3 regions of the Helicovermis profundi genome follow, and region 2 is predicted to be linked to each of the others. Evidence: predicted binding sites of a transcription regulator. Region 2 holds the regulator's gene; each other region holds the start of a gene.

Region 1 (7,978 bases), 350 kb from region 2:
CATTTGAATTCTCGTGATTTAAGTTTTGAATAATCATATCGATATTAATATTATTGTCAGCAAGTTTTTTAAATAATTTAAAGGCAACACCAGGTTTATCAGGAACATTTGCGACTGTGATTCTTGCTATATTTTTATCTATTGTTACTCCTCTAATTAATACTTTTTCCATATTTGTATTCACCTCTATAATTTTAGTTCCTTCATTATCATTAAAACTTGATTTTACTACTAATGGAACATTATGTCTTCTAGCAAGTTCTACAGAACGTGGATGTAATACACTAGCGCCAAGTTTTGCGAGTTCAAGCATTTCATCATAACTTATTTCTTTCATTTTTTGAGCCTTTGGAACTTTTCTTGGATCACTTGAATATACCCCGTCCACATCTGTATAAATTTCGCATAGCTTTGCATTAGTTGCAGCAGCAATTGCAACAGAGCTTGTGTCACTTCCGCCTCTTCCGAGTGTAGTTATATTTCCATCAAAAGTAATGCCTTGAAAACCTGCAACAATAACAATTTTATCACTTTTAAGTTCATTAAAAATTCTACTAGGGTCTATCCTATTTATTCTTGCTTTCTTATGATTTTGATCTGTATATATACCAGACATAGCTCCTGTAAGAGAAACAACTTTTTCTCCAAGGCTTTCAATTGCCATAGCAAGAAGTGCAATTGAAATTTGTTCGCCAGTAGAAAGGAGCATATCCATTTCTCTTGATGAAGGTGAAGTATTAATTTCCTTTGCCTTTTCAATTAGTGAATTTGTTGTATTGCCCATAGCCGATACGACAACTACCATTTTATTGCCTTTATTTTTATATTTTACAATTCTATTTGCAACATTTTTAATTCTTTTAGCGTCTCCCATAGAAGTACCGCCATATTTTTGAACAATTATATTATTCACAGTTCACCTCCATATAATTATTGTTTTTCAGATATATTTTTTAGCTCTACTCCATCTTTACAAACTTCTAATGTTTTAACTAACCAATTTGTTTTGTATTTATCAAGATGATTTTTAATAAGCTTTTTATTTTTTTCAGCAGTGTTTGTTTTATCAAGTGAAATTAAAGTTGGACCCGCTCCGCTAATATAATAACCTAAAGACTTAATTGAATCTAAATATTCAAAAATATTTTGTCCATTTTCAATTAAGTCTAATCTATAAGGTTGATGAATTCTGTCTTTTAGAGCGTATTTAATTATGCTAATTTCATTATTATTTAAAGCACTAATTAGAAGTGCAACTCTAGAGATATTGAAAATACAATCTTCTTTAGAATAGGAAGAGGGAAGAACACTTCTTGCTTTTTCTGTGCTTAATTTAAAATCCGGAATTAAAACATTAAAAACTATTTCATTTGGAATATAAGTTTTAGAATAAATAACAGAATTTTCAAGTAATGCTGAAGAAATTAAATTGCCAAAAATAGCTGGAGCTACATTGTCGGGGTGCCCTTCAAGCTCAGTGGCAATTTCTAGTATTTTATCTTTTTCAAACTTAAAATCCATTAAGAAAAAAGCAGCATATACTCCAAGCACAATTGATGCCGCACTACTTCCGAGACCTCTAGATATTGGAATATCCATTTGTTCTGAAACAATATGATATCCAGAAGATATATTAAATTTATCCATTGTATATTCAAGCGCAGTTAATATTAAATTTTTTTCTTTTGATAGAGTAATTCCAGTATTACCCCAATCAAAAATTTTACTATCGGATTTTTCTACTGTTATTTCATTGAATAAGTTTAGGGCTATCCCAATAGAATCAAATCCTGGACCAATATTTGCAGTAGTTGCAGGTACTTTTATTGTAAACATTATTCTAGTATTACCTTTTCTAATACATCATAGTCATTTTCATAAACTTTTAAGTCACGACTTAATGAAATCGCTACATCTGGATCTTTAAGCCCATTACCAGTTAATACGCACACAACTGTAGATCCTTCTTTTATTTTTCCGCTTTCATATGCAAATTTTAAACCAGCAATTGAAATACATGAAGCAGGTTCTGCAAAAATACCTTCACTTCTTGCAAGCAATTTATAGGCTTCCATTATTTTTTCATCACTTCTTTTATCAATATATCCATCAGATTCTTCAAGAGCGTTTACTGCTTTGTCCCAGCTAGCAGGATTTCCTATACGAATTGCAGTTGCAATTGTCTCAGGATTTTTAATAACTTTATTATCAACAATTGGAGCTGAAAGAGCTGCTTGAAATCCATACATTTTAGGAAGTTTTGAAGATTTATTTAAATCTCTGTATTCTTTAAAGCCTTTCCAATATGCTGTTATATTTCCAGCGTTACCGACTGGAATAAACAAATAATCTGGAGCATCACCAATTTGATCAATTAATTCAAAGGCAGCTGTTTTTTGTCCTTCTATTCTATAAGGGTTAATTGAATTAACCATAGTAATTGGATTATTTTCACTAACTTTTTTTACAATATCAAGTGCATCATCAAAGTTTCCTTTGATTGGGATAATTTTAGCTCCATAGGCTATTGCTTGTGCTAATTTACCAAGAGCTATTTTATTGTCTGGTATAATTACAACACACTTAATTCCTGCCTTTGCAGCAAAAGCCGCAGCTGATGCTGAAGTGTTTCCTGTTGAAGCACAAATAACTGCTTTTGAACCGCTTTCAACGGCTTTAGTAACAGCCATAGTCATACCTCTATCTTTAAAAGATCCAGTAGGGTTAAGACCATCATATTTTAAGTAAATTTTTATGCCTTTAAATATTTTTTCAAGATTAGTCGCTCTTATTAGAGGAGTATTTCCTTCAGAGAGAGATATGATTTTTGTATCTTCATTTACAGGTAAATATTTTTTATATTCATTGATTAAGCCTTTCCACATAGTATTACCACCTTTTATTTTATTTGTTAAATATTTATATTATTTATCTTATAACTTAGTATTTTAAACTCTCGATTACCCATATTTAGAATTCTATTCATAAATTAAAAAATACTTTGTTACTTTAACAGAGATATTTTTTAAATTTTCGATTTTTTCAAGCAACTCATCTTCAGTAAATTCACTTACAGTAATATAAAGTGATTTGTTATCACCTGATTTATCAATAGTAATAGGAAGATTACTGAATTCATCTAGAATTTGAGAAGTTGTTTCATCTGGAAAATTAGTATCTATTCTAAGTACCCATTTAGATTTTAGAGGAAAATTTTTAATAAAATTAAAATCACTTGATAGTTTAATATTACTGTTGTCGACTTGATTTTGCATAATTGCAATTAAATCACCAAATATTGAACTTGCAGTTGGATATTTTCCAGCACCTTTACCATAGAACATTAAATTTCCAACTGAGTCACCATCGATTACAACTCCATTAAATTCATTGTCAATTTTTCCTATCGATGAACTTCTATGGACGAACACAGGTCTTACAGACAAATACACATCACCATCGTTTTGTTTTGATATAGCAAGCAATTTAATCTTGTGTTTTTTTGATTTGGCGTTTGTAATATCATTTAAGTTAATATCAGTAATACCAATAGTTTTGATTTTTTTCCAATCTATTTTTTTTGAATAAGCTAAAGAAGAAAGAATTGAAATTTTTCTACTTGCATCAAGTCCTTCGACATCAGATGTTGGATCTGATTCTGCAAAACCAGCGTCTTGCGCCAACTTTAATGCTTCAAAGTATCCCATATTCTCATCGTACATTTTTGAAAGAATAAAATTTGTTGTACCATTAATGATTGCAGCAATTGATTCGATATTATTTCCACCTAGGCATTCTTTAAGTGGTTTAAGAATGGGAATTCCTCCCCCCACACTAGCTTCAAACATTAGACTAACATTGTTATGCTTTGCAATATTCATTAATTCTTCGCCGTATTCTGCAATTAAGTCTTTATTTGCAGTTATAACATGCTTAGAATGTTCAAGAAAATATTTTACATACTCATAAGCAGGGTGTAAACCACCCATTACTTCGATTACGATGTCAGGAGAAGCATTTTTTATTACATCAATTGAGTTTGTAAAAAGATTAAATTCATTATGAGATGAATACTTTTTTAAGTTTGATACAAGAATCAAATTTAGTTTTAAATCTATATTGTATTTATTTTTAATATCTTCTAAATTTTTTTCAATTATTTCATATACCCCTGAACCTACAGTACCATATCCTAGTAGAGCTATTGATTTCATATATTACCTCCAAATGTTATTCCATCGCTATTAAATCTAACCTTTTAACTCCTTCTAAGTCTTTTAATATTTCAAGTAAATCGTAAAAAGTACAGTTGATATTACTAATGTCAAATGTAATGGTAGCATTTGCAATACCTTTTATAGGAGAATCTTGGCTAATAGTAAGAACATTTCCATTATTATTTGCTATTATTTTTAAAAAGTTTGAAAGTACACCCGATTCATGTGATAAGAGAAGTGAAATTGTGACTTTTTTGCCAATAGCACCTTCTTTTAAAGTAAATACATGATCATTGTACTTATAATAAGTACTTCTGCTTATACCAACTTTTTTAGCAGCTTCTGTAATTCCTTTTACTGCTCCTGTTTTTATAAGTTCTTTTGCTTCAATAACTTTAACGAAAACTTCTGGAAGCACATCAATACTAATTACTAGATATTTGTTTTTATCCATCTCATCACCTCTGTGTTTGAATGACGTACATTTGTACGCTAATAGAAAACTTAAAGTGATTATAGCACATAAAAAATATACAATCAATAGAAATCACAAAAGTATATTTGAAAGAGTGCTTATTAAGTGATAAACTAATAAATGTGCTAAATGACCTAAACATAAAAATGTAAAGAGGTGGAGTAGTGAAAAAAGTCAATGAAACTTATGGAAATGAAAGTATTTCTTCATTAAAGGGTGCTGATAGGGTTAGGAAAAGACCATCTGTTATTTTTGGTTCTGACGGACTTGATGGATCAAAGCATTCATTTTTCGAAATATTATCAAATTCTATTGATGAAGCTCGTGAAGGATATGGAAAAGAAATTACAATAATCAAACATAAGGATTTTTCTATTACGATAATTGATAATGGTAGAGGAGTTCCTGTTGATTACAATAACAGTGAAAAAAAATATAACTGGGAACTTGTGTTTTGCGAATTATATGCGGGTGGAAAATATAAGAATAATGATGGTGAAAACTATGAATATTCACTTGGATTAAATGGGCTTGGAACATGTGCTACTCAATATAGCTCTGAATATATGGACGTTGAAGTTTTTAGAGATGGATATAAATATTCATTGCATTTCGAAAAAGGTGAAAATATTGGTGGTTTAATAAAAGAGAAATTTGATTATAAAAAAACAGGTACTATACATAAATGGAAACCTGATCTTGATGTATTTACTGATATTGATATTCCAATTGAGCATTTTATGGATGTTCTAAAAAGGCAGTCAATTGTAAATAGTGGTTTGAAATTTGTTTTGATTGATGAAAATACTGAAATTACGCATGAATATATTTATGAAAATGGAATAAAAGATTATTTAGAAGAAATTAATAATGAGAAGAATTTTACTGATGTTTTGTTCTTTTCAAAAGAAGGAAGAGGAAAAGATAGAGAAGATAAATCTGAATATAAAGTAAAGGTTGAGATTGCGTTTTCTTTTAATAACGAAGTTAACCTTTTAGAATATTATCATAATTCAAGTTATCTTGAATATGGTGGTTCTCCGGATAAAGCAGTTAAACAAGCTTTTATTTATGAAATTGATAAATATATAAAGAGGGAAAATAAATATACTAAAAATGAAAAGAAAATTAGTTTTATTGATATACAAGATAGTTTAGTGCTTGTAACAAATTCTTTTTCAACTGTAACAAGTTATGAAAATCAAACAAAAAAAGCGATCACAAATAAATTTATACAAGAATTTATGTCTTCATTCATTAAATCAAAATTAGAAATATTTTTTATAGAGAATAAAGATGTTGCAGATAAAATTATTAATCAAGTATTAATTAATAAAAGAAGTAGGGAAAAGGCTGAAAAAACAAGACTTAATCTAAAGAAAACACTTGGCGGAAAACTTGATGTTACAAATAGAGTTAAGAAATTTGTTGATTGCAGAACAAAAGAAACTGAGAAAAGAGAAATTTATGTCGTGGAAGGTGATTCTGCTTTAGGTGCATGTAAACTTGCAAGAGACTCTGAGTTTCAAGCTATTATGCCCGTAAGAGGTAAAATTTTAAATTGTTTGAAAGCTGATTATGATAAAATTTTTAAAAGTGAAATAATTATAGATTTATTGAAAGTTTTAGGATGTGGAGTTGAAATTAAAACTAAACATAATAAAGACTTAGAAACATTCAATTTAGATAATCTTAGGTGGGATAAAGTTATTATATGTACGGATGCAGATGTTGATGGTTTTCAAATTAGAACGCTAATTTTAACTATGTTTCAAAGATTAACACCTTCGCTTATTAATAACAATAAAATATTTATTGCAGAAACACCTCTTTTTGAAATAACATCAGGTAAAAAAACACATTTTGCTTATAGTGAAAAAGAAAAACAGGATATATTATCAAAATTAAAGGGGAAATACACAATTCAACGTTCGAAAGGACTTGGTGAAAATGAGCCGGATATGATGTGGGAGACAACAATGTGCCCAACGAGTAGAAGACTAATTGAAGTAGAACCTGAAAATGAAGAAGATACTATGAATATGTTTAATATACTCTTAGGTGACAATTTAAGCGGAAGAAAAGAATTTATTGCTGATAATGGTGAAAAATATATAGAGCAGATTGATATAAGTTAGGGGGTATATAGTGGCTAAAATTGAGAAACAAAGAATAACAGAAACCTTAGAAAAAAATTATATGCCTTATGCAATGAGTGTAATTGTATCTAGAGCTATTCCTGAAATAGATGGCTTTAAACCTTCGCATAGAAAATTATTATATACTATGTTTAAAATGAAGCTTATTACTTCGAATAAAACAAAATCAGCAAATGTAGTAGGGCAAACAATGAAGCTTAATCCACATGGAGATCAAGCAATTTATGCTACCATGGTTAGACTTACAAGAGGACACGATGCACTTCTTCATCCTTATGTAGATTCAAAGGGTAACTTTGGAAAAACAACATCAAGAGATATGAAGTTTGCGGCATCAAGATATACTGAAGTTAAATTAGATTCGATTTGCAGTGAGATTTTTAAAGATATTGAAAAAAATACAGTTGAATTTGTAGATAATTATGATGGAGAGTTAAAAGAACCGACTCTTTTACCGACTACGTTTCCAAATATTCTAGTAAGTCCAAACAAAGGAATAGCAGTAGGTATGGCTAGTAGTTTTTGTTCATTTAATCTTGAAGAAATATGCCTTTCTACAATAGAATATATTAAGAATCCAAATTTTGATATAATGACTACTTTAAAAGGTCCTGATTTTTCAACAGGTGCTTCGCTTATTTATAATGAAGAAGATATAAGAAAAATCTATGATACAGGACTAGGTTCATTTAAACTCAGATCAAAATACAAGTACGTAAAAAAAGAAAATTGTTTAGAAATATATGAAATTCCATATACAACAACAACTGAGGCGATTATTGATAAAATTGTAGAGTTAGTTAAGAATGGCAAAGTAAAAGAAATATCAGACATAAGAGATGAAACGGATTTAGGTGGTCTTAAAATTACAATTGATCTAAAGAGAAATGTTAATCCAGATGAGTTTATGATAAAACTTTACAGATACACTCCACTTGAGGATACGTTTTCATGCAATTTTAATTTACTTATAGAAAGTAGACCTAAAGTTCTTGGAGTGAAAAATATTTTAAATGAATGGCTTAAGTTTAGAACAAAATCAATAAAAGGACAAGTTTCATTTGATATAAAAAATTTATCGGATAAATTACATTTACTATATGGACTTAAAACTGTAGTGCTCGATA
Region 2 (7,978 bases):
TGCTTTTCTAAAGTCGTTATTATAGTACGCTTTCAATGTTTTAGTTGAATTCTTATCAGATTCAAATACATCATAAACTTGATTAATTCCTTTTAAATCACCTAAATATCTAATATTTGATAACGTTTTTATTAATTCTGAGCTTTTATATACATCCTTTGTTATCATAAAAGAAATATCCATTGAAGTTGAAGCACTCATTAAATTCCTATTTTTTTCAATATTTTCAGAAATAAATGTACTTTGTATTCTGAGTTGTTCTCCTATAATTCCAAACAATACTTCACCTTTAGTTAAAAACATACTTACATTATTGAATGAATTATCAGCTTCAGTAAGTCTGTTAAATTCCCGCGAAATTTCAATACTTGTTTGAATTCCATCATCTATGTGATTTGGAAAAATTGCTATCAATCCATTATCAGTATAACTTTCAATAATTCCGCCATTTTTTCTAATGATTGGTCCTATCTTTGACGAATGCTTATTTATAAAACTAATAATTTCTTCTTCACTAAAATTTGATATGCTACTTCTAAAATTGTTTATAGTCACAAATAAAACACCTACGTTTTTTTTACTATTATCTCCTAAACACACATCTTTTATATCTTTTTCACCTATCAAAGCGATCGTTTCCTTAGGAACAAATTTATAGTAAACTGCATTTAGTTCTTTCATATCATTGATATAATTATTTAAATTTGCCATAAGGGTTTTAAATACCTTTGAAAGATCACCCACTTCATCATTTGTAGTAACATCTATTAATACATTGAAGTTGTCATTAGATATTTCTTTAACACTTTTTGTAAGTAGAATCAGTTTTCTCAGAGATATATTCAAAACAAACACTATTATAAAAACTAGTAATAATGTTACTATCAATATTTGCTTAAGGGAATTTGTTGTAAAAGTTCCGTCTACATTTGATCTATATCCTGCATATTTCATTCCTACTTGAATAATTGCTATTACCTTACCACTTTGATCAAAAATTGGTTTCATAGTAAAGATATAATTATCATTTGAACCAATTGCATTGATTATTTCTCCATTTTTTGCCTTTTTAAATGATGAATTATTCCCTAAAATTCTTTTTTGAAACATCATAAAATTATTTTCAGTATCTAATATTTTGTAAACTTCATTATATTTAACAATATCAACTACTACATATATCCCTCGAATATCTTTAGTTATACTAGCCAAATCCTCTAAATTACTACTTGCATTATTTACTCTAAGACCAATATAACCTTCTTTAGTTAATAATGAATAAAACGCTTTGTATTTTTCTTTGTCAATTTCCTTGTATATTTTTATGTTCTTGATAAAGTCTACTAAATATTTATCACCTTTTTTATCTTCAATCAATTTTATTTGATTATCAATCAATGTATTAAATTGAATATATTTACCATTTTTTATGTCATCACTGTATTTTTTGAACTCACCTATTACACTATAAAAAACAAAAACAAACATAATAATAAAAATAACTGGTATAATAATTAATGTCATTTTTAAGGAAATTGATAATTTTTCTTGCAATATATATTTATAGAAATATTTACATGTGTAAATTACAAGTAAAATAAAGAATAGAAAAATTAAATAGAATACAATTCTAAAAAATACAATTCTTTCTGACAAATTATATTTGCTATTTAAAACATTATTATTAAAATTTGTGTTATTTATAAGATAATCTTGTGTACCATTTATTGTAAGTTTTTTTATAAGGGAATTATTGTTCCTATCAGTTAAAGATATTAATAAATCCTTATTAAACTTAAAAATATTATTAATAATTAGTTTTTCTTTTAAAAAGCTATTTACTAGTTTCAAATTCAAAGAGCTATCAATTAAATAAATTTGACTGTTTGAATTATAGAAGAATGTATTTCCAATTAAATCGCTATATATTTGTATCACGTTTCCATTAATTTCTTCTAAATTAATAGAAAATTTTTCTTTTAGTGAGTGCTTATAGTATACATATTTCGTTAAATTAATTTTATTATCTAAATAAAAAACCAACTTATCTTCAACCAAAGACAAATTTTTTATTTGACCCGTTAAATAAGGAGCATCTTCTTCACTATAATTTTTGCTAAAAACTATTTCTTTTTGTTTGCCATAATTATCAAAATGTATAATTTTTTCTTTCTTTATCCATGAATCAAATTTTCCATATTCAACAAAATGTGCATAGATATCTCCATTTTTCCCTACAACTAAACTACTAAGATTTTTATTTTCATAAGAAAGATGAATTAGATTTTCAACTTTATTTTTGCTCAGCTTTACAATATAGTAATTTGAAGAGTCTAAATATAAAGAGTTTTTACTAGACTTAAAAATACCTAAAAAATCCAATTTTTTCAAAGTTGTTATATTTAACGTTAATAAACCATAGTTATTATCTGAATCAATATACAACTCTTTATAATTGAATTTATCACTATCCTCAATATTAATATTGCCATATGTAAACGTACTAACAGGTTCATTAAATACGTAAGAATTTGATATTATTACATAAGCTAAAATACCTATAATAAATAATAAAAACGTAAAAAACACTGCATGTTTTTTCATAATTAATACTCCTTTTCATTTTTATTCAAACAACTTAATTATTTAAAAGGTGTATACAGGTGTTATCACAAGGTTGAAAATTCTAATTAACTAAACCTATTTACAAAATAATTGTTGTGAAAATATAAAATAAATATATATAATATATATATCTATTTATTTTAATTTAAAACAATTTTTTACTCTATAAATATTATTTTATGAAAATATGTTTTTTTTACATAAATATTGTGTATAAAAAAGATATGATAAAGCTTCATTATATAAGGAGTTATTATGAAAAAATTTATTGCTCAATTTCAAATATTATTAAATATTGTGATCAGACCTATTAGAAGAAAGTTTTCTGTTACTAAAAGAAAAATAACAAGAGCTCCTTTTAAATCGTCTAGAAAACTCGTAACAAAACTAGTTGGTAATATAAGTAAAAAAGAAGTTTCTCTAAAGAACTACTTTTCAATTGGTAGATATTACATTTCAAAGCGAGCAATTATTATATTAATTTTACTGCTAATTATTGCTATTTTTTTAGGATATAAATATCTTTCCAACAATACTATTCTTTATAAAAAATTTTATAGCACTAGTGAGATCACTTACACAGGAAATGCAAAAATTTATAATAATAAAATTGACAAAAATTTAATTTATTCTGGAAAAATAAGTAATGGTTTACCCGATGCTAGTGGTACTGCATTTTATGATAATTCTAATAAAAAATATATAGGTGAATTCTCTAATGGACTCTACAATGGAAAAGGTATTTTCTTTGATAATTTAAACCACAAAAAATATGAAGGTGATTTTAAAAGTGGGAGTTATGATGGTTATGGCATTAAATATTATAATAATGAGGATGTTCAATACGAAGGATATTTTGCAAACGGTGAATATAATGGAAATGGAAAAAGCTATGATAATTTTGGAAATTTGATTTATAAAGGTAATTACGTGAATGGTAAGTATTCAGGTGATGGTACTTTATTGTATGAAAATGGTAATATAAAATATTCAGGCTCATTTAAAAATAATGAGTATTTAGGAAATGGAAAGGAATACTTTGAAAACTCTGCTCTAAAATATGAAGGTGGATTTGAAAGTGGAAAATACGCTGGTATGGGTAGTTTATATAAGTCTAATGGTGACATTCTTTATGAAGGTGAGTTTTTAAATGGACAATATGTAGGTCATGGAATTTTGTATTCAAAAAACAAAATTATATATGAAGGCGAATTTAAAAATGGTAAATATTTCGATAAAGGAAAGGAATATTTTTCAAACGGGAATATTAAATATGAAGGAAATTTTGAAAACAATCTTTATGATGGTGATGGCGTATTATATTATAATAGTGATAATAATTATGTAGAATATAGTGGCGTATTTAAAAAAGGCAAGTTTTATGGAGAAGGCACTTTATTTGCAAATTCTCCGGAAAATCCAATCGTCTATACAGGAGCTTTTATAAATAATAGTTTTAACGGAGTTGGAAGCTTATATAACAAGGATGGTCTTTTAATATATGAAGGTGGATTTAAAAAAGGATTATATAATGATTTTGGTGTGCTTTATAAAAAAGATAATATCATTTATAGTGGTAACTTTAAAGACGGTTTATATAGTGGCCAAGGAATTAAATTTGATAACAGTGAAACAATATACAGTGGAACTTTCAAAAATGGTGCTTATAATGGTTTAGGAACTTTATATCTTGCCAATAACCCTATATTTATTGGATATTTTAAGAATAATGACCTTGTGATTCAAGAATTTTTAGGAAAAAGTGATAAAGAAATTTTAAATTCTATTGGCTCACCTGACTCGAACATTATAAAAAATAGTTCTGAAATTACTTTTATCTATACTGATTTAGGAATGGTTATAAATTTTAAATACAACAAAAACCACATAATGAGTGTAAATAAGGTTATTATAACTAATAGTATTACAGTTGACAATATCAATACAACTATGTCAGCTTCGATAGTAAAAAGCTTAATCGGTGAACCAAGCAAAATAAATATATATAATATTAATAACATTGAATATAGCGACTATATATATATATTAACTAACTATAATTTAAAAATAATATTTACTGCAAAAGAAACACATATAGAAAGTATACAATTTTATAAGTAGAAAATTATATATAAAAAACAATCTAAAATCTTCATAGATTTTAGATTGTTTTTTTAATCATAACACAATATTTTTATCAGATACCTTATTGTCTTTATTAATGTAGCTAGCAAAGGTAATTAGTAAAGTTATTTAAAAGTTAATGGAATATAAATAATCTGACCTGGATATATTTTATTTGCATCAATATTATTTTCATTTAGAATAACGTAAACAATTGTTCGTACATCTTCTTTTGAATCTAAATGTTCTTCATTATATTCTTTTGCAATAGACCATAGAGTATCACCGTATGAAACTGTTACGGCAGTATATTCTGTTTTGCTTGCTCCTTCTGCAATATTCAAAGTATAACCTAGAGAAATAATAATAGTAAAAATTAGAATCATAAAAAATGTAAACCTTTTTTTGTTAGTTATTCTAATTTTTCTTTTTCTGTGAGGTTTTCTTATATAGTTAGTATGTAAATTAGAATTTTTAATCAATTAAATCACCTTCCCTATTTTTAGAACAAATGTTCTGTTAGTTATATTATAACCGAACGTCTGTTCTTTGTAAAGAAAAAACAGAACGTTTGTTTGATTATTTTTTTTTAATATGATATACTACTGTATATTGAACGGTTACGAGACTAAAAAATATTGAGGTGTTTAATTTGTATTCTGATTTATCAAAAAAACAAGTTCTAATTTTAAACTATATAAGAGCAGAAGTAGCAAAGAAAGGCTATCCACCTTCTGTTAGAGAGATTTGCCTTGCTGTAGGACTAAAATCTACTTCAACTGTCCATGGACATCTAAAAAAAATTGAAGAAAAAGGTTACATAAGAAGAGATTCTACTAAACCAAGAGCAATCGAAATTCTTGAAGACACATTAAGTGATACATCACTAATTAACACTAATACGGCATATATTCCTCTTGTTGGAAATGTAACTGCAGGTGTTCCCATCTTAGCAGTTGAAAACATAGAAGAACAATTTCCTGTTCCAAGCGACATGGTTAACTCAGGAACATTTTTTATGTTACGTGTTCAAGGTGACAGCATGATTGAAGCAGGCATATTTGACAGAGATTATGTAATAGTAAAAAAGCAAAATCAAGCTAAAAATGGTGATACTGTTGTGGCTCTTATTGATGACTCAGCTACTGTCAAGACTTTCTATAAAGAATCTGATCATATTAGGTTGCAACCTGAAAATTCTGCACTTAGCCCAATTATTTCTAAAGACGTTTCTGTTCTTGGGATTGTAAAAGGTGTGTTTAGAAGAATGTAGTCAACATAATAAGATTATGCTGACTACATATGAATATATGTAAAAAAAGTAAGGTCTAACGCCTTACTTTTTTGTTATTTTACAATTCTTTCATATTAATATTATATACTTGTAAATTTTTCTTTTTAATATTCTTAGATAACATAATTGCTAGATGTTTTATAGAATCAGTACTCGTAATACATGGAAGACCGTTTTCAATCGCTCCTCTTCTAATTTTTTTGAAATACGAATTATATTTTTCATTAAACGAAGAAAGACTTACTACAAAATCAAATTCCTTATTTTTTATTTTCACAATTGTTTCACTAAAAGTTACTTCATGTATCAAATCACACTTTTGATTATATTTATTTTTATAATAAATATAATCCTCTTCACTTACATATATATTGACATTATTTTCTATTAAATCCCCTATTATTACATCAATTTCTTCAGTTTTATTTTTGCCACCTGAAAAAAATATTTTTTTTATATTTTCTCCTTCTATCCCAATTTTAATCATAGACTTATAAAATGCTCCATAAAAAGTTTTATCAATACTGATTGTTTCTCCTGTTGATTTCATCTCAGGACCTAAAATGGTATCTTCATTTTTTATTTTATAAGTTGAAAACACAGGACTTTTTATATAATATCCATTATTATGTTCTTTAGACTCTAAATCTAATTCTTTAATTTTTTTATTTCCCAAAATAATATCAATTGAGCTTTCTACTAAATTTATACCACTTGCTTTACTAATAAAAGGAATTGTCCTTGAGGACCTTGGATTTACCTCAATAATATAAATTTTATTATTTGATAATACATACTGTATATTAAATAAGCCCACAATACCAATTGCAGTAACAATTTTTTTACTTATAACAAATAATTCATCCAATACTATTTTACTTAAATTTATTGGCGGAAAAACAAGAGCACTATCTCCTGAATGAATACCACTTCGATCAATATGTTCCATTATACCTGGTAAAAATATATCCTCTCCATCGCTTATTCCATCAACTTCTATTTCGATTCCATCAACATATTCATCAATTAATATAGTATTGTTTGGATTATTATTAAATGCATTATTGATGTAAGATGATAAATTATTGTAGTCATATATTATTTTCATTCCAAGTCCACCAAGTACATAGCTTGGCCTAACTAATACAGGATAAGATAGCTCATTTTTTACATTTTCACTTAAATTATTATTATCCACTCCAAAACCTTTAGGATATAGTATTGATTCATTTTCAAGGATTTTTATAAATTCACTTCTTTCTTCTGCTTTATGCAGAGCATCATATCTTGACCCTAATATATTTACTCCATTTTCCTCAAATTTTTTAGCTAGCTTAATTGATGTTTGTCCACCAAATTGAAGTATTACTCCATATGGTTTTTCTTTATCAATTATATTCATAACGTCTTCAAAGGTTATTGGTTCAAAATATAATTTATCAGATAAATTGAAATCGGTGCTTACAGTTTCAGGATTATTGTTTACAATTATTGTTTCAATATTTCTTTTTTTAAGAGCAAGTATTGCATGAACTGTTGAATAATCAAATTCAATGCCTTGACCTATTCTAATTGGACCTGAACCTATAACAATTATTTTTTTTCTGCTACTAACCTTTATTTCATCATATACATTATACGATGAATAGTAGTATGGACTTATTGCATCAAATTCACCGCCACATGTATCTACCATTTTATAAGAAGGAAAAACATTTAATTTTTTTCTATATTCTCTAATTAATAATTCAGTAGAAAAAAGAGTTAGATTTGCAATGCCCTTATCTGAAAATCCATTTTTCTTTAAATTTTCAATTTCCTTTTTTGTAATAGTTTTATAATCTCTATTGAAAATGCTTTTTTCTAATAGTACAATATTTTTTATTTTACTTAGAAAAAATTTATCTATTTTTGTTATTCTTTCTAATAAGTCAA
Region 3 (7,978 bases), 290 kb from region 2:
ACCAATTATAATTTCACTTGGCTTGATTAATCCTTTTTCAGGTAAAAGAGCATGCTCTATACCCATTTGACCAAGCTCAAAATAATTATCAATATCAAATCTTTTTGCAAATTCCCTTACTTTTTTACATTGCTCTGCTGATTTAATATCTTTATTTGGCGAAAAATGATCAGGTACAATAGAAATTTTAGATTTATCGAAAACATCAATTACTGATGTTTTTAAAAAAGATTCTATTGCAACTGGCGTTGTAATATCATTTCCAAGTACCATATCCACATCTACTTCAATAATCTGGCCGACCTCAATTTCCTCTCTTGCTGCATGTTTTACTAAAATTTGCTGAGTCATTGTCATTCTCTCTTTTATCATCTCTTTACCTCTCTACATTTTTTATTTTATATATATATAATAAAAAAAGAGCCCTAAAAAGGCTCTTCTTATTACCGCAATAAACAATATATTTAAAAATTATTATTCAAAACATCTATAATAAACCTCTTTTTTATAAATTATTAAATTGCATAGCTTTAAACAAACGTTTAGTACGAGGACTAAACCTTTGCTAGTGAGGACTAATAATTTATTTAAAAAGTTTATAGGTTTTCTTGAATTAATCATAATATACATCTCCAAATCAAATTAAACTAAATCTTATTATATCGTCATAATTTTCAAACAATTCATTTCTTAGTATTATAGTGAATTAACTTATCTATGTCAATACAATTTAATCATATAAATTAATTATTATCATTTGAACAATAATTATTATAGAAAATCTAAATAGAATTTGTTTAAATTATTTTTTAATATACGCCTTGATTTTCTTAACTAAACTAACATCAATGCATAGATAAACTTATTTTTTGTAGTTCTTTACCTTTAAGTTTTATTGTTCCATTAAGTTTCTTTTCATCGCCAGATAAATTCAAATCAATCTCAGTTTGTGGATTTTCATCTGCATTGATTATTCTACCATCTTTAAATTTAACATTTTCAAATAGTTTCTCACTACCATCCGCTAAATCAATATCCATATATGCATATGTATATCCATCTACCTTAACATTTCCCTTTTCAATAGTAGTTATAACATTTACTTCTTCATCAATTTTTCCTTCCCACTTTCCTTCAACTTTATAAAAATCATCGTCTCCCGAAAAATATCCAATAACCATATTAAATATTGCACCTACAATTAATAAAAAAATTGCACCTATAATTAATAGTATTTTTATAAATCTTCCGCTCTTTTTATTTTTCATATTTTATCCTTTCCATCAAAAGTATAACCACAGTATGGGCAATATTTTGATTTACTATTAATTTCTTTACCACATTCTGGACATTTATTTAATTTAATTTGATTACCTCCATTATCAAAAGACATTTTTTTAGGTGCAATTTTTAAGTAAACATATAAAAATATAATAACCATAAAAAAAAGTATTAAAAACCTAAAGTGCGAAAGTAATGCTAACATATTTTCCCTCCTAATTAAAATATTTATTAATACTATTATACACAAATATTTAAAATATTAAATATTTTTTCTTTACTACGAACACACGTTCGTATATAATGAAATAGAAATCACTAATTTTTATTACTAAAAAATGAAAGGTGCTAATATGAAGGTTGTTTATAAAGCAATTGATATGATTGCATGGTTTGAAAAAGATGGTAAAATACACCCTATAAAATTCAGATTAAAAGAATCTGAAGAAGATAAAATTATAAGCATTGATAAAATCAGATGTGTTAAAACAGAAAAATTTGGTGGAAATTTAATGTATGTTTTTGAATGTGAGAGTGTAATTAATAGCACTTTAAAAATATTTGAAATAAAATACGAAGTTAATACTTGTAAATGGGTTTTATTTAAAATTTAATGTAAAAAAACTAACTCTTAATAAAGTTAGTTTTTTTACTACTGTAGCTGTAATTATTTTCTATTAAAGCCATCACGTCTAATGCCAATACCTAGTCTTTCATTATTACTGTTTCGACCTTTTCTATTATTTATTCTTCCTTGTACTTTATTTCCATTTACACCATTTTCAAATGCTTTAAGATGTTTTTCAGATCCTGATTTTAAATATTCAAATACATTTTGAACATCTTTAGGTAAGTCTTCTTTTAAAAACGCTTCATACATTGCTATATTTGCAATTTCTGCATCAATACCAAGTGTGAATGAATTTTCTAGGCTATCAGGTTTAACTAAATATATATTGCTATCAAATTCAGGTAAGTCTACTCCGTAAGTTTCAAACAAAGGTTTTAATAAACTAATGTGTCTTTCTTCAGCTTTTACTATATTTGTAAAAGGTCTATCTCCGCCAAGATTATCAATCACATAATCATATTCTGCTTTTGCCATATATTCATCTTCAATCGCATATTCAAGCATTTCCTCTAGTGTATAACTTGTATCTTTCTTTGCCGAAACTGCACCAACGGTATCATCAGCAAAAGATAATCCTACTGCTGATAAAATCATTAAACCTATTAATAAAACTGATATTATTTTTTTCATTATAATTCTCCTTTCAAATAATTGTCTATAAGTTTAAGTTAAGTTGTAACTACTAATAATCTTTTTTTAAGTTGTTTTAATTATAGATTTAATTTGTCACAGTCTTATGACAATTAAATGAAAATTGTGTTCACTTTACAGCTGACTTCGCATTTTAGGGTAATCGTCTTCTGACGATACTCCGCCCGTTATCGGTTTTACTTTACCACGTAGAAATGTAGCTCTTAAAATAATATCTTTACCATATTTTTCTCTAAGTTCATCTAAAGTATTATCAAGCTTTTCGAGTTTAATTTCTTTTTTATTTTCAAAAAAAGATAATTGTTTAAAAGGTTCTTTCTCAGTAGTAACAACCCTTACACCTAAAAGTCTAATTGGTTTTTTATCCCAAAGCAAATCAAATAAACGCTTAGCTTCTCTATAGATTTCATTTGTAGAAACTATTGTTTCGAATAACTTTTTTTGCTTTTGACTTACAATAAATTCATTCGTTTTAATAGTAATTACAACAACTTTTGCTCTCTTTTCTACTGCTCTAAGTCTCATACCAACGCTTTCTGAAAGTGAAAGTAAATACTTATATGCATCTTCCTCGCTAGTTACATCATAAGAAATAGTTGTTGAATTTCCTATACTTTTTATAAGAGAATATTTTAAATCTCCTACTTTTGAATCATCTATACCATTAGCAAAATTATAAATTAATTCACCATGACTTTTTAATATATGTTTTAAAAAACTTAAATCGCTTTTAGCTAGTTCTCCAATAGTATTAATTCCGTATTTTCTAAGTTTTTTAACACTCGAGCGCCCTGCCATAAAAAGTTTTGATACATCTAGTGGCCACATTTTTTCTTCTATTTCATCTATAAACAAAGTATGTACTCTATCAGGTTTTAGAAAATCAGAAGCCATTTTCGCAAGTATTTTATTTGATGAAACTCCTACATTAACAGTAAAGCCAAGTTCATCATATAATCTTTTTTTTATCATATAGGCAGCTTCAATTGGAGAGGCAAATAATTTTTTCATGTTTGTATAATCTAAAAAGCACTCATCAATAGAGTAAATTTCAATATTTGGAGAGTATTCTCTAAGAAGTTTCATCATTGCTCTACTAGCCTTAGTGTATATATGATACCTTGGAGGAACTGATACCAAATTTGGACATAGCCTATATGCTTCAACTAAAGTTTGAGCTGTTTTGATACCATACTTTTTAGCTGGAATCGATTTTGCAAGAACAATTCCATGCCTATTAATAGGATTACCTCCTACAATAGAAGGAATCTTTCTAAGATCAATTTTTTCACCATGATTTAATCTATCCACTGCATCCCACGATAAGAATGCAGAATTTACATCTATATGAAATATTATTTTATTCATTATTATCACCTATTATATTTTAGCAAACATATGTTCGGTTGTATATAGTAAATATTTTTTTATACGTATATACTTATAAACCATAATCCCCAAAATTCATTATTCTATTTTTCACTAATAAACAATTTGCATTGTTAAAATATCTACTTACCTAAATTCTATTGCAACTTTTCACTATATACTATAAAATTACAGTGGATAATTTAAATATTGTTAAAAAAAATGCAACCATTAGCTAATAAATATTAGGAGGATAAAATGTTTATTAAAACAAATGTTGAAGATGCTCTAAAAGAAAGCATCCTTTTAAATCTTAAAGATCGTGAAGCAAAAGCTTGCTCTACATGAGACCTTAAAGCTACCTTAGGTTACGCAGTTGGCGTAAAGGAATCTTTAGAATTAAGCGAAATTGAAGAAGTAAGTGCATATGGCGAAAAAGTACAAGGAAGTAAATTAACTCTTACAGATGGAAGAAGAGTCGATTTATTAAAAATTGATGTAAAATCAAGAAAAGATACAGCTTTTTTGATTTTCAGATATCAATTAATTTTTGATGAACCAAAATCGCAATTTGCAAACGTTTTATAAAAAATTTAAAATTTATATTTTTTAATTAAAACAATTATATAAAAATGTTTTTAATATTCAAGCGGTAAAAAATAGAAAGCTTTAAGGATTTTTTCCTATAAGCTTTTTATTTATTTCACCTATTAACTAATTTTTTTTATTTTGTTTTTTATGCAATTATTTTTTTATTTTGTTTTTCTTCTATTTGTTTCATTTTAGACAACAATTTACATACAGTAGTTTTTTTACCACCTTTAATATTGGTTAACATAGCTCCGACTGTATATATTGGTCCCCATGGCAACCCCCACCAACCTAAAACAGTCGTCATTAAAAAATAAATTACACCAATAAGTTTACTAGGGTTCTTATCAATTATAAAATATCTAGAATTCATTTTTAAACTTACTATTAAAAATGATACACATAGTTGATATTGTTTCAATTCCGTTCTTGGTGTAATTCTAACATCATCGTAATATGCTCTTTCACTAATAATTTTATCATGATTTTCATATAACCACTCTAAAAACTCGACTTCTTTTTTTTCTTCTAATTTAACAAAACGATATATTCCAACTAATAACAAGCCTATAAATAATTCTACTATTGCAGTTATATAAAGAGCATTAATCAAGTTAATAACTGTACCTATAAAAAATAATAATGCAATAATCAATAATACCATTAAAACTTCCCCCTTTTATTTTAAAAATAAAGCACTCATTTTCATATATTTAATCTAGTATAACAATTCATGTATTATTAAGACGTTTTTTTATCATATATATTTACACTATTTTTTTTATCAATAAGTGTTACTATTTCCTCAACAATACTAAAAACTTTTGTGTATAAATTTATTACGTTTTTATAATTAATTTTACTATATATACTAGGTTCTAATTCTGGTCCTTTTAAATTTATAGCAATACATAATCTATCGTTATTTAAATTAAGTGATAGTCCATGTTTCAGCGATTTATTTATATCAACTAATTTGTCAATTATAGTCAAAGACAATATATCAAGCATTTCGTCTGAACTATTACAATATCCAAAAAACTCACTATCAAAATTTCTAAGTCCTAAATTTGCTGATTTTATAAACTTAGGTTCTTCACTAAAATCACTTTTTTTTGTGTGAATACTTAATTGATTTTCAATATTTCTACTCAATTTAATTTCAAAATAAAATCCTAAAAATTTTGTCTTTAAAAATTTCTTTAAGAATTTCGACTTTCGAGCCGTTAATATTTGAGAAAATCTAAATTTCATCCCATCCATAGTACTCATAAGAAAATTTGATGATTCAAAATATTCATCATTCTTAATAAGATTCGTCTTCAAAATGTCTTCTTTAGAAATTCCGTCATCAAATTTACACTTCCACTTATCATCAATACTTTCAATAATCTTATTTGTTATATTTGTATTATAAAATTGAATAAAATTTTGTTTCTTTTTCCTGTGATTTGAATATATAAAATATATAACTACTAAAAATAAATTTCTAACTGATCTATGACTTATATCCGTATATCTCATAATAAATATTGCTAGCCCAATATATATCACTATCATAGCTAAAATCATTGACCAAGTAGATAAAATCATTTTTTTATGCATTTTATCTACTTCAACTATTTGGTTCTGAATTTTCAACATTATTCTCTCGATCATTTTTCTCTCCTTTAAAATACTCATCTATGCCTATATTACTGAATTTCTATATCTTTATTATCACAAAAAACAAAAACTAATACTTCTGCTAATAGCAGAAATTTTTCTTTTATAAATGAATTTCTAAGATTCAGAGGGAGTTTTTACTCCCACTGAATCTTAGAAAACATAATCCATAGCCTTTTTAGAGTTCTTTATCCTCCACTTTTTAAGAAGTGGTGGTATTAGAACTCTAAGGCATCGGATAAATAATATAAACAAAAAATATAAAAATATACTACTAAATTTTTGATAGTAGTATATTTTATATTCATAAGATGCATTGTATTCTAATACTTCCACTTCTTGAAAATAGTAGACATAGAAGTTCTTTTGAAAGAAGAAATTCATTTATTTATTAATGAAGTCCAGGATTCCCTTTATAAACATCCTCTAAGGAGTCTTGGATCGAACCAATATTTTCAAGCGGTATAATATTCTCAATCAAATTATTATTAAGTTCTAAGGTAGTTAAGTTACTCCCTCTTTTTAACAACTCAACATTTGTTAATTCATTGTATCCCATATATAATCCATATAAATTTTTTATAGTAGAGGACAACGGTGTAATATCTTTAATATCATTAGCTGTTAAAGCAATAACCAAAATATTTTTACCCCTTAACGGTGTAATATCCTTAATATAATTATCAGTAAAATCCACATTTTTGTATGCAATATCATCTCTAAATCCACTAACATCAGTTATTCGATTTTTAAGTATAACTACTTCCTCACAATTCGTCAAATATTTAAGATCTTTAAGAGATTTAATTTCACCTCTTTTAATTTTCTTATACTGATCCCCTTTATAAAAGGTCCCATCTACATAATCTTCTCCCAAATCAAGATTACCAATAGCATAAGAAAACTCCTCATTTCTATCATATATACGGTTTCCTATAACATTTATATAAGTTATAGTATCAAGATTCAATTTTGTTAGAGGAACATCACTCCCAATACCCAGTATTCTCCTCACTAATTTTTCAAAAGCTTTATCTTCAAAATGAACAACATCAAGATCCACAGTTATTATGGAATCCTCTTCATTTGTTGCATCTTTATTAGTATCCTTTAACTGACCTTCATTATTTTCATATTTATTAACTTCTTCAAGTTCATAAATAGTAACTTTAACAGTATTAGTTTTCTTTTCAGAATTTATATGAACACCTAATTCAGATCCATAATTTTTATATTTAGAATCTAATTTAACAAAATGTTCAACGTGATGATTTGTCTGAATTGATTTCAAATCAATCCTAGCATCAATTTCTTTTCGTATCAATATACCTGTTTTATCAACTGTAATTTTTACTACAAAGTCCTTGTAATTAGATTCATTTAAAATGATACCTCCATTATTGCCATTATGAGCACTTCTATAGAGATATAGCGAGCTTAAATTAGGTACTGAATCATTTATACTTATTTCAAAAACTGTATTTTCACCTTCTGAATATTTTTTAATATTATTAATACAATTCGAAATATCTTTAAGCAATAATTCATCAAATTTATTTACTTGATTTTTATATACTTCAATAGGAATTTCACTTAAATCTAATTTATCAATATAAGATGGAACTTCATAATCGTAAATGTCCCCGCCCCAAGAATTACCAGGGTTCTCGCCTGTCAATAAGGTGAAATATTGTTTATCACCAATTATAGCAATTTGATAATTTTTTTCCTCTTCAAAAGAATTATAGCGAGTTTTTTGATAATAAGTATCCATTTTTCTATCAATTCTTT

The links. The regulator LexA, encoded in region 2, represses DNA repair genes until DNA is damaged. The targets are predictions, from matches to a motif close to AGAACANNTGTTCT.
Region 1: a site for LexA is predicted at 4,696-4,709, ahead of AACH12_RS05200 (DNA gyrase/topoisomerase IV subunit B). Genes of this name have one in related genera too.
Region 3: a site for LexA is predicted at 3,955-3,968, ahead of AACH12_RS08170 (DNA polymerase Y family protein). Genes of this name have one in related genera too.

Annotation. Positions count from the first base shown of each region.
Region 1 is NZ_AP028654.1:1,193,685-1,201,662, forward strand. It holds gene AACH12_RS05175 (aspartate kinase) at 1-913, opposite strand, end outside; gene thrB (homoserine kinase) at 931-1,836, opposite strand; gene thrC (threonine synthase) at 1,836-2,885, opposite strand; gene AACH12_RS05190 (homoserine dehydrogenase) at 2,979-4,214, opposite strand; gene AACH12_RS05195 (ACT domain-containing protein) at 4,231-4,671, opposite strand; gene AACH12_RS05200 (DNA gyrase/topoisomerase IV subunit B) at 4,857-6,830, shown strand; gene AACH12_RS05205 (DNA gyrase/topoisomerase IV subunit A) at 6,841-7,978, shown strand, end outside.
Region 2 is NZ_AP028654.1:1,541,445-1,549,422, reverse strand. It holds gene AACH12_RS06815 (methyl-accepting chemotaxis protein) at 1-2,604, opposite strand, end outside; gene AACH12_RS06810 (MORN repeat-containing protein) at 2,881-4,746, shown strand; gene yneA (cell division suppressor protein YneA) at 4,875-5,231, opposite strand; gene lexA (transcriptional repressor LexA) at 5,402-6,022, shown strand; gene carB (carbamoyl-phosphate synthase (glutamine-hydrolyzing) large subunit) at 6,102-7,978, opposite strand, start outside.
Region 3 is NZ_AP028654.1:1,836,054-1,844,031, forward strand. It holds gene leuC (3-isopropylmalate dehydratase large subunit) at 1-369, opposite strand, end outside; gene AACH12_RS08150 (protein-tyrosine phosphatase family protein) at 846-1,268, opposite strand; gene AACH12_RS08155 (zinc ribbon domain-containing protein) at 1,265-1,486, opposite strand; gene AACH12_RS08160 (hypothetical protein) at 1,635-1,895, shown strand; gene AACH12_RS08165 (ferritin-like domain-containing protein) at 1,949-2,542, opposite strand; gene AACH12_RS08170 (DNA polymerase Y family protein) at 2,678-3,931, opposite strand; gene AACH12_RS08175 (hypothetical protein) at 4,668-5,186, opposite strand; gene AACH12_RS08180 (DUF3137 domain-containing protein) at 5,264-6,181, opposite strand; gene AACH12_RS08185 (protein kinase domain-containing protein) at 6,579-7,978, opposite strand, start outside.